One region of the Pontibacillus sp. ABV4_188 genome, then DNA from elsewhere that is predicted to be linked to it. Evidence: a T-box and tRNA genes for the amino acid it is inferred to sense, from the RefSeq annotation. Region 1 holds a T-box; the other regions hold tRNA genes.
What was found. The T-box of region 1 lies ahead of serS (serine--tRNA ligase). A T-box ahead of a tRNA ligase gene usually reads a tRNA of that ligase, here a tRNA-Ser.
Positions count from the first base shown of each region.

Region 1 (3,187 bases):
AGAGTGGTTTGTTATACAATATTTTTAGAAGAGTTTAGTTCTTTTAATAACTATGATGCACATTCGGAGCAGGAGGAATAAACATGTCAAGAACTGGTACAGATCGTGTTAAAAGAGGTATGGCAGAAATGCAAAAAGGTGGCGTCATTATGGACGTTGTCAATGCAGAGCAAGCTAAGATTGCAGAAGAAGCTGGCGCTGTTGCAGTTATGGCACTTGAGCGTGTACCGGCAGATATCCGCGCAGCTGGCGGAGTAGCCCGTATGGCTGACCCAACTATCGTTGAAGAGGTAATGAACGCTGTATCGATCCCGGTAATGGCAAAGGCTCGTATTGGCCATGTGGTAGAAGCTCGTGTATTAGAGTCTATGGGCGTGGACTATATTGATGAGAGCGAAGTATTAACACCAGCAGATGAAGTATTTCATATTAAGAAGAATGATTATACTGTACCATTTGTTTGTGGCTGCCGTAATCTTGGTGAAGCAACTCGCCGTATTGGTGAGGGAGCATCTATGCTTCGTACAAAAGGTGAACCTGGAACAGGTAATATCGTCGAAGCCGTTCGTCACATGCGTGAAGTTCAATCTCAAATTCGCCAAGTTATCAGCATGAATGAAGATGAGCTAATGACTTATGCTAAAAATATTGGAGCACCTTATGAACTTCTTCTTCAGATTAAAGAAGAAGGACGTCTTCCTGTTGTGAACTTCGCTGCTGGTGGTATCGCAACACCTGCTGATGCAGCTTTAATGATGCAACTAGGTGCAGATGGTGTGTTCGTTGGTTCTGGTATCTTCAAATCCAACAATCCAGAAAAATTTGCTCGTGCCATAGTAGAAGCAACAACTCACTACGATGACTATAAACGAATTGGAGAGCTTTCTAAAGGTCTTGGAACTGCTATGAAAGGGATGGAGATGTCTACGCTTCAACCTTCCGATCGAATGCAAGATCGCAGCATGTAATTGATAAAAGGGGAATGCATCATGACTGTAATTGGTGTTTTAGGTTTACAAGGAGCTGTTCGTGAGCACGTACGTTCAATAGAAGCAAGCGGAGCTCAAGCTGTAATTGTGAAGCGCATATCTCAACTCAATGATATTGATGGTTTAATCCTACCCGGCGGAGAGAGCACAACCATGCGCCGTTTAATCGATAAATATGACTTTTTTGAGCCTTTACAACAGTTTGGAAGAAGTGGAAAGCCGATCTTTGGAACATGCGCTGGCTTAATTTTATTAGCCGAAAAAATTCAGGGACAAGATCAAACGCACCTTGGTTTAATGAACATAATGGTCGAACGAAATGCGTTTGGACGCCAAAGAGAGAGTTTTGAGGCGTTCATAGATATTAAGGGCGTTGCGAAGGAGTATGAAGCTGTTTTTATCCGGGCACCATATATTGTAGAAGTGGGCGAGGAAGCAGAAGTTCTAGCCAAGCAAGGTGATAAAATCGTTGCGGCTCAGGACGGTCATTATCTCGCGTGCGCTTTTCATCCGGAGTTGACAGATGACCATCGCTTAACCCACCATTTTGTAAAAATGGTGGAAGAATCGAAGAAAACACTTGCATCTTAGTAAGAAATTCGCTATTCTTCTTCATAACAACAAATATACGAAACGTGATGATAGGAAGTAGTAACAACGTGGCCTTGTCCAGAGAGCTGGTGGTGGGTGAAAACCAGTGAAGGAGCGTTGCCAATCCATCCTTGAGCAGATATGCCGAAAGGATAAGTAAGCATATCCGGTGCTGACGCATCGTTACTAGAAAGTAAGCCGGAAGGTGATTTATACCTTCAATAAGGGTGGCATCGCGGGAATATACAAACTCTCGTCCCTAATCGATTGATTAAGGGGCGGGAGTTTTTTTGTATGCAGTATACATCTATAAGGAGGAAATAACATGTTAGATTTAAAATACTTACGTACCAATTTTGATGAAGTAAAAAGTAAACTTCAAAATCGTGGGGAAGACCTTTCAGATTTAGATACATTTGGGGAACTTGATGAGCGTCGTCGTGAGTTAATTCGCGAAACGGAAGAACTAAAGGCAAAGCGTAATGAGGTATCTAAAGATATTTCTGCATTAAAGAAGGAAAAGAAAGATGCAGATCATCTAATTACAGAAATGCGTGAAGTAGGGGAACGTATTAAAGAATTAGATACAGAACTAAAGGAAGTAGAAGAACGTCTGGAAACACTTCTTCTTTCCATTCCAAATATTCCTCACGAAAGCGTACCAGTTGGAAGCGATGAGGACGATAACCAAGTTGCTCGTGAGTGGGGAGAACTTCCTGAATTTTCGTTTGAGCCTAAAGCACACTGGGACGTGGCGGATCAATTAGACATTTTAGACTTTGAGCGAGCATCTAAAGTAACAGGGAGTCGGTTTACTTTCTATAAAAAGTTGGGCGCCCGCTTAGAGCGTGCTCTAATGAGCTTTATGATGGACCTACATGCAGAAGAGCATGATTATGAGGAAATGCTACCTCCATACATGATTAATCGCACAAGCATGACAGGTACAGGGCAACTTCCTAAATTTGAAGAGGATGCTTTTAAAGTAGAGGACTGGGACTATTTCTTAGCCCCTACAGCAGAAGTTCCTGTTACGAACTATCATCGTGAAGAAATCTTGTCTATTGAAGACCTACCTCGTAAATATGTGGCATTCAGTGCTTGTTTCCGTTCTGAAGCGGGTTCTGCTGGTCGTGACACGCGTGGTTTAATTCGCCAGCATCAATTTAATAAAGTAGAGCTTGTGCAATTTGTGAAACCTGAAGAGTCATATGATGCACTTGAGCAGCTAACAGGTCATGCCGAGAAGGTTCTGCAGCTATTGAACCTACCGTATCGTGTCATGGACATGTGTACAGGCGACCTTGGCTTTACTGCAGCAAAGAAATATGACATCGAGGTTTGGCTACCTAGTTATAATACGTATCGTGAAATCTCATCATGTTCTAATTTTGGAGATTTCCAGGCACGTCGTGCAGGCATTCGTTTCCGTCGTGATCAAAAAGGAAAGCCTGAATTTGTGCATACACTAAACGGTTCTGGACTAGCTCTTGGACGCACAGTAGCAGCAATATTGGAGAATTACCAGCAAGAAGATGGTTCCGTAGTAGTTCCGGACGTACTTCGTCCTTACATGGGTGGTAAAGACGTTATTCAATAAACTGTAT
Region 1 is NZ_CM149975.1:14,531-17,717, forward strand. Features, by position in the region: gene pdxS (pyridoxal 5'-phosphate synthase lyase subunit PdxS) at 84-968, shown strand; gene pdxT (pyridoxal 5'-phosphate synthase glutaminase subunit PdxT) at 990-1,580, shown strand; T-box leader at 1,619-1,844, shown strand; gene serS (serine--tRNA ligase) at 1,906-3,180, shown strand.

Region 2 (3,187 bases), 630 kb from region 1:
CGGAGACAGTGTCAGGTGGGCAGTTTGACTGGGGCGGTCGCCTCCCAAAAAGTAACGGAGGCGCCCAAAGGTTCCCTCAGAATGGTTGGAAATCATTCGCAGAGTGCAAAGGCACAAGGGAGCTTGACTGCGAGACCTACAAGTCGAGCAGGGACGAAAGTCGGGCTTAGTGATCCGGCGGTACCGCATGGAAGGGCCGTCGCTCAACGGATAAAAGCTACCCCGGGGATAACAGGCTTATCTCCCCCAAGAGTCCACATCGACGGGGAGGTTTGGCACCTCGATGTCGGCTCATCGCATCCTGGGGCTGTAGTCGGTCCCAAGGGTTGGGCTGTTCGCCCATTAAAGCGGTACGCGAGCTGGGTTCAGAACGTCGTGAGACAGTTCGGTCCCTATCCGTCGTGGGCGTTGGAAATTTGAGGAGAGCTGTCCTTAGTACGAGAGGACCGGGATGGACGCACCGCTGGTGCACCAGTTGTTCCGCCAGGAGCACAGCTGGGTAGCTACGTGCGGAAGGGATAAGTGCTGAAAGCATCTAAGCATGAAGCCCACTTCAAGATGAGATTTCCCATCACTTCGAGTGAGTAAGATTCCTTGTAGACGACAAGGTTGATAGGTCGGAGGTGGAAGCGTGGTGACACGTGCAGCTGACCGATACTAATAAATCGAGGACTTATCTATCTAAAGCGCAAACGACCGCTTAGACCCGTACGGATAAGACAGATCTTCGGAAAAGGCGATTAGCCTTTGGAAAGAAGATGACTTATACGCTAGGGTCTGGGAGTTGGAGCTGGAAGCCAGTTCAAGCGCAAACACGTGATCAGGCACGATGTCGTAATTCTTATCTAGTTTTGAAGGTACTTAGAAAAAAATCTAATATACCTCTTGACTTTCCTTCCGAAACAAGATAAAATATAACTTGTCGTTGAAAAGACGAGGAAGAAATTCAATAAAGAGTCTGGCGGTTTTGGCGAAGAGGTCACACCTGTTTCCATGCCGAACACAGAAGTTAAGCTCTTCAGCGCCGATGGTAGTCGGGGTTTCACCCCCGCAAGAGTAGGACGCCGCCAGGCAAGTCACTTTATTGACTTTGATCAAAAGGCAAACGGTCTTTTGACATGATTCCAACGTAGCTCAGTGGTAGAGCTATCGGCTGTTAACCGATCGGTCGCAGGTTCGAATCCTGCCGTTGGAGCCATGGAGAGCTGTCCGAGTGGCCGAAGGAGCACGATTGGAAATCGTGTAGGCCCAAACACGGGTCTCGAGGGTTCGAATCCCTCGCTCTCCGCCACTAACTTTTCATTGGCCCGTTGGTCAAGTGGTTAAGACACCGCCCTTTCACGGCGGTAACACGGGTTCGAATCCCGTACGGGTCACCACTTAATATCATGGAGGATTAGCTCAGCTGGGAGAGCACCTGCCTTACAAGCAGGGGGTCGGTGGTTCGAGCCCGCCATCCTCCACCATTTTTAAAAAATGCAATGCACATGATCATTGCAAACATCATATAATTGAATATGCAATAAGTATTCAACATTATCGCGGGGTGGAGCAGTCTGGTAGCTCGTCGGGCTCATAACCCGAAGGTCGCAGGTTCAAATCCTGTCCCCGCAACCAATTTAAATTTGTACTACGTCGAAAAGACTTCTTCGAATTACAAATGATGGTGTATCTTTAGGCACAACTAATGGTCCGGTAGTTCAGTTGGTTAGAATGCCTGCCTGTCACGCAGGAGGTCGCGGGTTCGAGTCCCGTCCGGACCGCCACTTTTCAATTAAATATTTTTTTGTTACTGTAAAGTACATAAGACTGGCTCGGTAGCTCAGTCGGTAGAGCAACGGACTGAAAATCCGTGTGTCGGCGGTTCGATTCCGTCCCGAGCCACCATGTTTTGTGCAGGCCTAGCTCAATTGGTAGAGCAACTGACTTGTAATCAGTAGGTTGGGGGTTCAAGTCCTCTGGCCTGCATACTTTAAAAAACGTGGAGGGGTAGCGAAGTTGGCCAAACGCGGCGGACTGTAAATCCGCTCCCTCTGGGTTCGCAGGTTCGAGTCCTGCCCCCTCCACCATTATAATTACTACAGTAAGTAGGGGTATAGTTCAACGGTAGAACAGCGGTCTCCAAAACCGCCGATGTGGGTTCGATTCCTACTACCCCTGCCAATTTCATTTTATGGCGGATGTGGCGAAGTGGTTAACGCACCGGATTGTGGCTCCGGCATTCGTGGGTTCGATCCCCATCATTCGCCCCATAAATATTGGCCCATAGCCAAGCGGTAAGGCAACGGTTTTTGGTACCGTCATGCGCTGGTTCGAATCCAGCTGGGCCAGCCAAGAGTTTTCGCGGAAGTAGTTCAGTGGTAGAACACCACCTTGCCAAGGTGGGGGTCGCGGGTTCGAATCCCGTCTTCCGCTCCATTTTTATATGGCGGCATAGCCAAGTGGTAAGGCAGAGGACTGCAACTCCTTTACCACCGGTTCGAATCCGGTTGCCGCCTCCATTCATATGCCGGTGTGGCGGAATTGGCAGACGCGCACGACTCAAAATCGTGTTCCTCACGGAGTGTCGGTTCGAGCCCGACCACCGGTATCGTAAAACTTAACATTGTAATGGAAATCGCTAACGAAAGCGATTTTTTTATATGTCTAATTTGTTTAGGACTTATAGGTACAAAATCATTTATAAATTTCTCTAATCTCCGTTAACATAACGGGGATTTTTTTTATTTTAGTAGAAAGACTCTATTAATACACACATCAAAATGGCTATAAGATAATTTTTACCCCTGTCTCCCTCTACCTTGCATTTACTCTATACATAAATTGCTTTAAACACATATTAATTATTTACGAAATAAAAAAATTTTTCTGAAAAAAACATTGAAGATTAAAGTAAAGAGTCCTATAATTATGCGAAAGAAGAGGTGGGATTTTGAATGACAAAAGATTTGCGAATAAATAGTAAAGTATTTAGTGAAAGTGCAATGAGAGCACCGAACCGGGCCATGCTTCGTGCTGTTGGTGTTACAGATGATGACTTTAAAAAGCCGATGATTGGTATTGCAAGTACATGGAGTGAAGTAACTCCATGTAATATACACCTAGATGATTTAGCCATCCGTGCAAAGAAAGGTGCCCAAGAAGCAGGAGGGCTACCCTTAATCTTTAATACTATTACTGTATCGGA
Region 2 is NZ_CM149975.1:643,345-646,531, forward strand. Features, by position in the region: rRNA gene ACYX4O_RS03255 (23S ribosomal RNA) at 1-681, shown strand, start outside; rRNA gene rrf (5S ribosomal RNA) at 958-1,073, shown strand; tRNA gene ACYX4O_RS03265 (tRNA-Asn) at 1,124-1,198, shown strand; tRNA gene ACYX4O_RS03270 (tRNA-Ser) at 1,200-1,291, shown strand; tRNA gene ACYX4O_RS03275 (tRNA-Glu) at 1,305-1,379, shown strand; tRNA gene ACYX4O_RS03280 (tRNA-Val) at 1,391-1,466, shown strand; tRNA gene ACYX4O_RS03285 (tRNA-Met) at 1,541-1,617, shown strand; tRNA gene ACYX4O_RS03290 (tRNA-Asp) at 1,690-1,766, shown strand; tRNA gene ACYX4O_RS03295 (tRNA-Phe) at 1,812-1,887, shown strand; tRNA gene ACYX4O_RS03300 (tRNA-Thr) at 1,896-1,968, shown strand; tRNA gene ACYX4O_RS03305 (tRNA-Tyr) at 1,984-2,069, shown strand; tRNA gene ACYX4O_RS03310 (tRNA-Trp) at 2,090-2,163, shown strand; tRNA gene ACYX4O_RS03315 (tRNA-His) at 2,177-2,252, shown strand; tRNA gene ACYX4O_RS03320 (tRNA-Gln) at 2,260-2,334, shown strand; tRNA gene ACYX4O_RS03325 (tRNA-Gly) at 2,344-2,418, shown strand; tRNA gene ACYX4O_RS03330 (tRNA-Cys) at 2,428-2,501, shown strand; tRNA gene ACYX4O_RS03335 (tRNA-Leu) at 2,509-2,590, shown strand; gene ilvD (dihydroxy-acid dehydratase) at 2,937-3,187, shown strand, end outside.
Region 2: it has a tRNA-Ser gene. The T-box ahead of serS (serine--tRNA ligase) is inferred to sense a tRNA for this amino acid. The anticodon was not compared.

Region 3 (3,187 bases), 240 kb from region 1:
ATGTCGTAGACTTTGGCGTATTTGTAGACATTGGAGTAAAACAAGATGGTTTGGTGCATATCTCTAAACTTGCTAAACGCTTTGTTAAACATCCATTAGATGTTGTGGCAGTTGGAGATGTCGTAACGGTTTGGGTTGAAGATGTAGATAAGAAAAAAGAACGGATTGCTCTATCTATGCTAGGACCAGCTGAATAATAGAAGGAAGCACTGCTTACGAGCAGTGTTTTTTTCTATAGAAATACCAACACTGATTAAGCATCTTGATTTGATAAGAATTCTTTTCCTGGTATGCTTTCATCAGTTGTCGCTGTAACCAACTAGGCATAAAGAGCACCACCTTTCTGTTAATATGTAAAAAGCGATGTTGTCATTGAGAAAGGTATAAAGCGTTACTTTCATGTTATGCATACAAACGCCTATATGTGATAAAGGAGGGGAAACTATGGAAAATAAAGCGTTATGGAGATGGGTAGATCAGATCTCAAGAGAATGGTTTGGGAAGCCATATGAAGATGAGGTAATGATGAACAACCGTCTACGTACAACAGGTGGCCGTTACTTACCAGCTCACAGGAGAATTGAGCTGAATCCTAAATACCTATCAGAGTTAGGTGAAGAAGAATTTAAAGGGATAATCAAACATGAGTTATGCCACTATCACCTTCATATAGAAGGGAAGGGTTATCAACATCGTGACCCAGAATTTAGAGCCTTATTAAAAAGAACGGGGTCTCCGCGATTTTGTAAGGCGTTGCCTTCCCAATATAGAGAGCCTAACCATATCTATCAATGCAAGGAGTGTGGGTATACTTATAAACGACTAAAAAGGGTGAATACAACGAAGTATAGGTGCGGGAAATGCAAAGGGAAGTTAAAAAAGATAGAATAATGTATTGACCTTGGACGAGCCACGTGTTAAATTATTATAGCCGTCATCGATACGGCACTTTAACCGAATAACTGATTTTAATTTTTTTCGGGAATGTTATTGACACTCATTAAAATGTGTTGTAACATATAAAAGTCGCAAAGGAAAACAAAAAAGAACTCATTCAAACCGAATGAAATTCTTTAAAAAAATCCTTGCAAACAAAAACAATATCTGATAAAGTATTTAATTGTCGGCGAAACAAAACAAGCCGAAAAACAAATGCTTCATTAATTCTTATTCCAACGTAGCTCAGTGGTAGAGCTATCGGCTGTTAACCGATCGGTCGCAGGTTCGAATCCTGCCGTTGGAGCCAGTGGAGAAGTACTCAAGTGGCTGAAGAGGCGCCCCTGCTAAGGGTGTAGGTCGCGTAAGCGGCGCGAGGGTTCAAATCCCTCCTTCTCCGCCATTTCTTACCTGGCCCGTTGGTCAAGTGGTTAAGACACCGCCCTTTCACGGCGGTAACACGGGTTCGAATCCCGTACGGGTCACCATTTAGTTTTTGGTCCGGTAGTTCAGTTGGTTAGAATGCCTGCCTGTCACGCAGGAGGTCGCGGGTTCGAGTCCCGTCCGGACCGCCACTTATATTGGCCCATAGCCAAGCGGTAAGGCAACGGTTTTTGGTACCGTCATGCGCTGGTTCGAATCCAGCTGGGCCAGCCATTATTACGAAGAGCCATTAGCTCAGTTGGTAGAGCATCTGACTTTTAATCAGAGGGTCGGAGGTTCGAATCCTCCATGGCTCACCATTGTTTTTTCACACCGTGCGGGTGTGGCGGAATTGGCAGACGCGCTAGACTTAGGATCTAGTGTCTCTCGACGTGGGGGTTCAAGTCCCTCCACCCGCACCATTATTAATGCAAGCGATCTTCGCTAACAAGCGTGTAAAGCTCATAATTGATGAGCGGTCGTGGCGGAATGGCAGACGCGCTAGGTTGAGGGCCTAGTGGGGGTTCACCCCGTGGAGGTTCAAATCCTCTCGACCGCACCATTGAAGTCACAAAGAAATTTAAAAAAAGTTCTTGCATTGATAAAATAGACGTGATATAATAAATCTTGTCGCTTCAAAAAAACAACATGCGCCCGTAGCTCAATTGGATAGAGCGTTTGACTACGGATCAAGAGGTTAGGGGTTCGACTCCTCTCGGGCGCGCCATTTTCTTTCTGCGGGAAGTAGCTCAGCTTGGTAGAGCACATGGTTTGGGACCATGGGGTCGCAGGTTCGAATCCTGTCTTCCCGACCATCGGAAAACTTTATATGCGGGTGTAGTTTAGTGGTAAAACCTCAGCCTTCCAAGCTGATGTCGTGGGTTCGATTCCCATCACCCGCTCCATTATTAATATGGGCCTGTAGCTCAGTTGGTTAGAGCGCACGCCTGATAAGCGTGAGGTCGGTGGTTCAAGTCCACTCAGGCCCACCAGAAGAAACATTTGATCTTTGAAAACTGAACGAAACAACATGTAACGTCAATGTCTTTAAATTATTTTTTAAAGCCAGTAATCATTTATTTGATGCTAGGCAAACTCTAACTTTATGGAGAGTTTGATCTTGGCTCAGGACGAACGCTGGCGGCGTGCCTAATACATGCAAGTCGAGCGCGTGAATCAACATGATCCCTTCGGGGTGATTGTTGTGGATCGAGCGGCGGACGGGTGAGTAACACGTGGGCAACCTACCCATGAGATCGGGATAACTCCGGGAAACCGGAGCTAATACCGAATAACCCAGTGAACTGCATGGTTCACTGGTAAAAGGCGGTTTCGGCCGTCACTCATGGATGGGCCCGCGGCGCATTAGCTAGTTGGTAAGGTAACGGCTTACCAAGGCGACGATGCGTAGCCGACCTGAGAGGGTGATCGGCCACACTGGGACTGAGACACGGCCCAGACTCCTACGGGAGGCAGCAGTAGGGAATCTTCCGCAATGGACGAAAGTCTGACGGAGCAACGCCGCGTGAACGATGAAGGTCTTCGGATCGTAAAGTTCTGTTGTTAGGGAAGAACAAGTGCCAGAGGAAATGCTGGTACCTTGACGGTACCTAACCAGAAAGCCACGGCTAACTACGTGCCAGCAGCCGCGGTAATACGTAGGTGGCAAGCGTTGTCCGGAATTATTGGGCGTAAAGCGCGCGCAGGCGGTTTCTTAAGTCTGATGTGAAAGCCCACAGCTCAACTGTGGAGGGCCATTGGAAACTGGGGAACTTGAGTACAGAAGAGGAGAGTGGAATTCCACGTGTAGCGGTGAAATGCGTAGATA
Region 3 is NZ_CM149975.1:254,859-258,045, forward strand. Features, by position in the region: gene ACYX4O_RS01440 (Tex family protein) at 1-197, shown strand, start outside; gene cmpA (cortex morphogenetic protein CmpA) at 214-327, opposite strand; gene ACYX4O_RS01450 (SprT family protein) at 445-891, shown strand; tRNA gene ACYX4O_RS01455 (tRNA-Asn) at 1,172-1,246, shown strand; tRNA gene ACYX4O_RS01460 (tRNA-Ser) at 1,249-1,339, shown strand; tRNA gene ACYX4O_RS01465 (tRNA-Glu) at 1,350-1,424, shown strand; tRNA gene ACYX4O_RS01470 (tRNA-Asp) at 1,435-1,511, shown strand; tRNA gene ACYX4O_RS01475 (tRNA-Gln) at 1,519-1,593, shown strand; tRNA gene ACYX4O_RS01480 (tRNA-Lys) at 1,604-1,679, shown strand; tRNA gene ACYX4O_RS01485 (tRNA-Leu) at 1,697-1,781, shown strand; tRNA gene ACYX4O_RS01490 (tRNA-Leu) at 1,835-1,921, shown strand; tRNA gene ACYX4O_RS01495 (tRNA-Arg) at 2,010-2,086, shown strand; tRNA gene ACYX4O_RS01500 (tRNA-Pro) at 2,098-2,174, shown strand; tRNA gene ACYX4O_RS01505 (tRNA-Gly) at 2,191-2,264, shown strand; tRNA gene ACYX4O_RS01510 (tRNA-Ile) at 2,275-2,351, shown strand; rRNA gene ACYX4O_RS01515 (16S ribosomal RNA) at 2,462-3,187, shown strand, end outside.
Region 3: it has a tRNA-Ser gene. The T-box ahead of serS (serine--tRNA ligase) is inferred to sense a tRNA for this amino acid. The anticodon was not compared.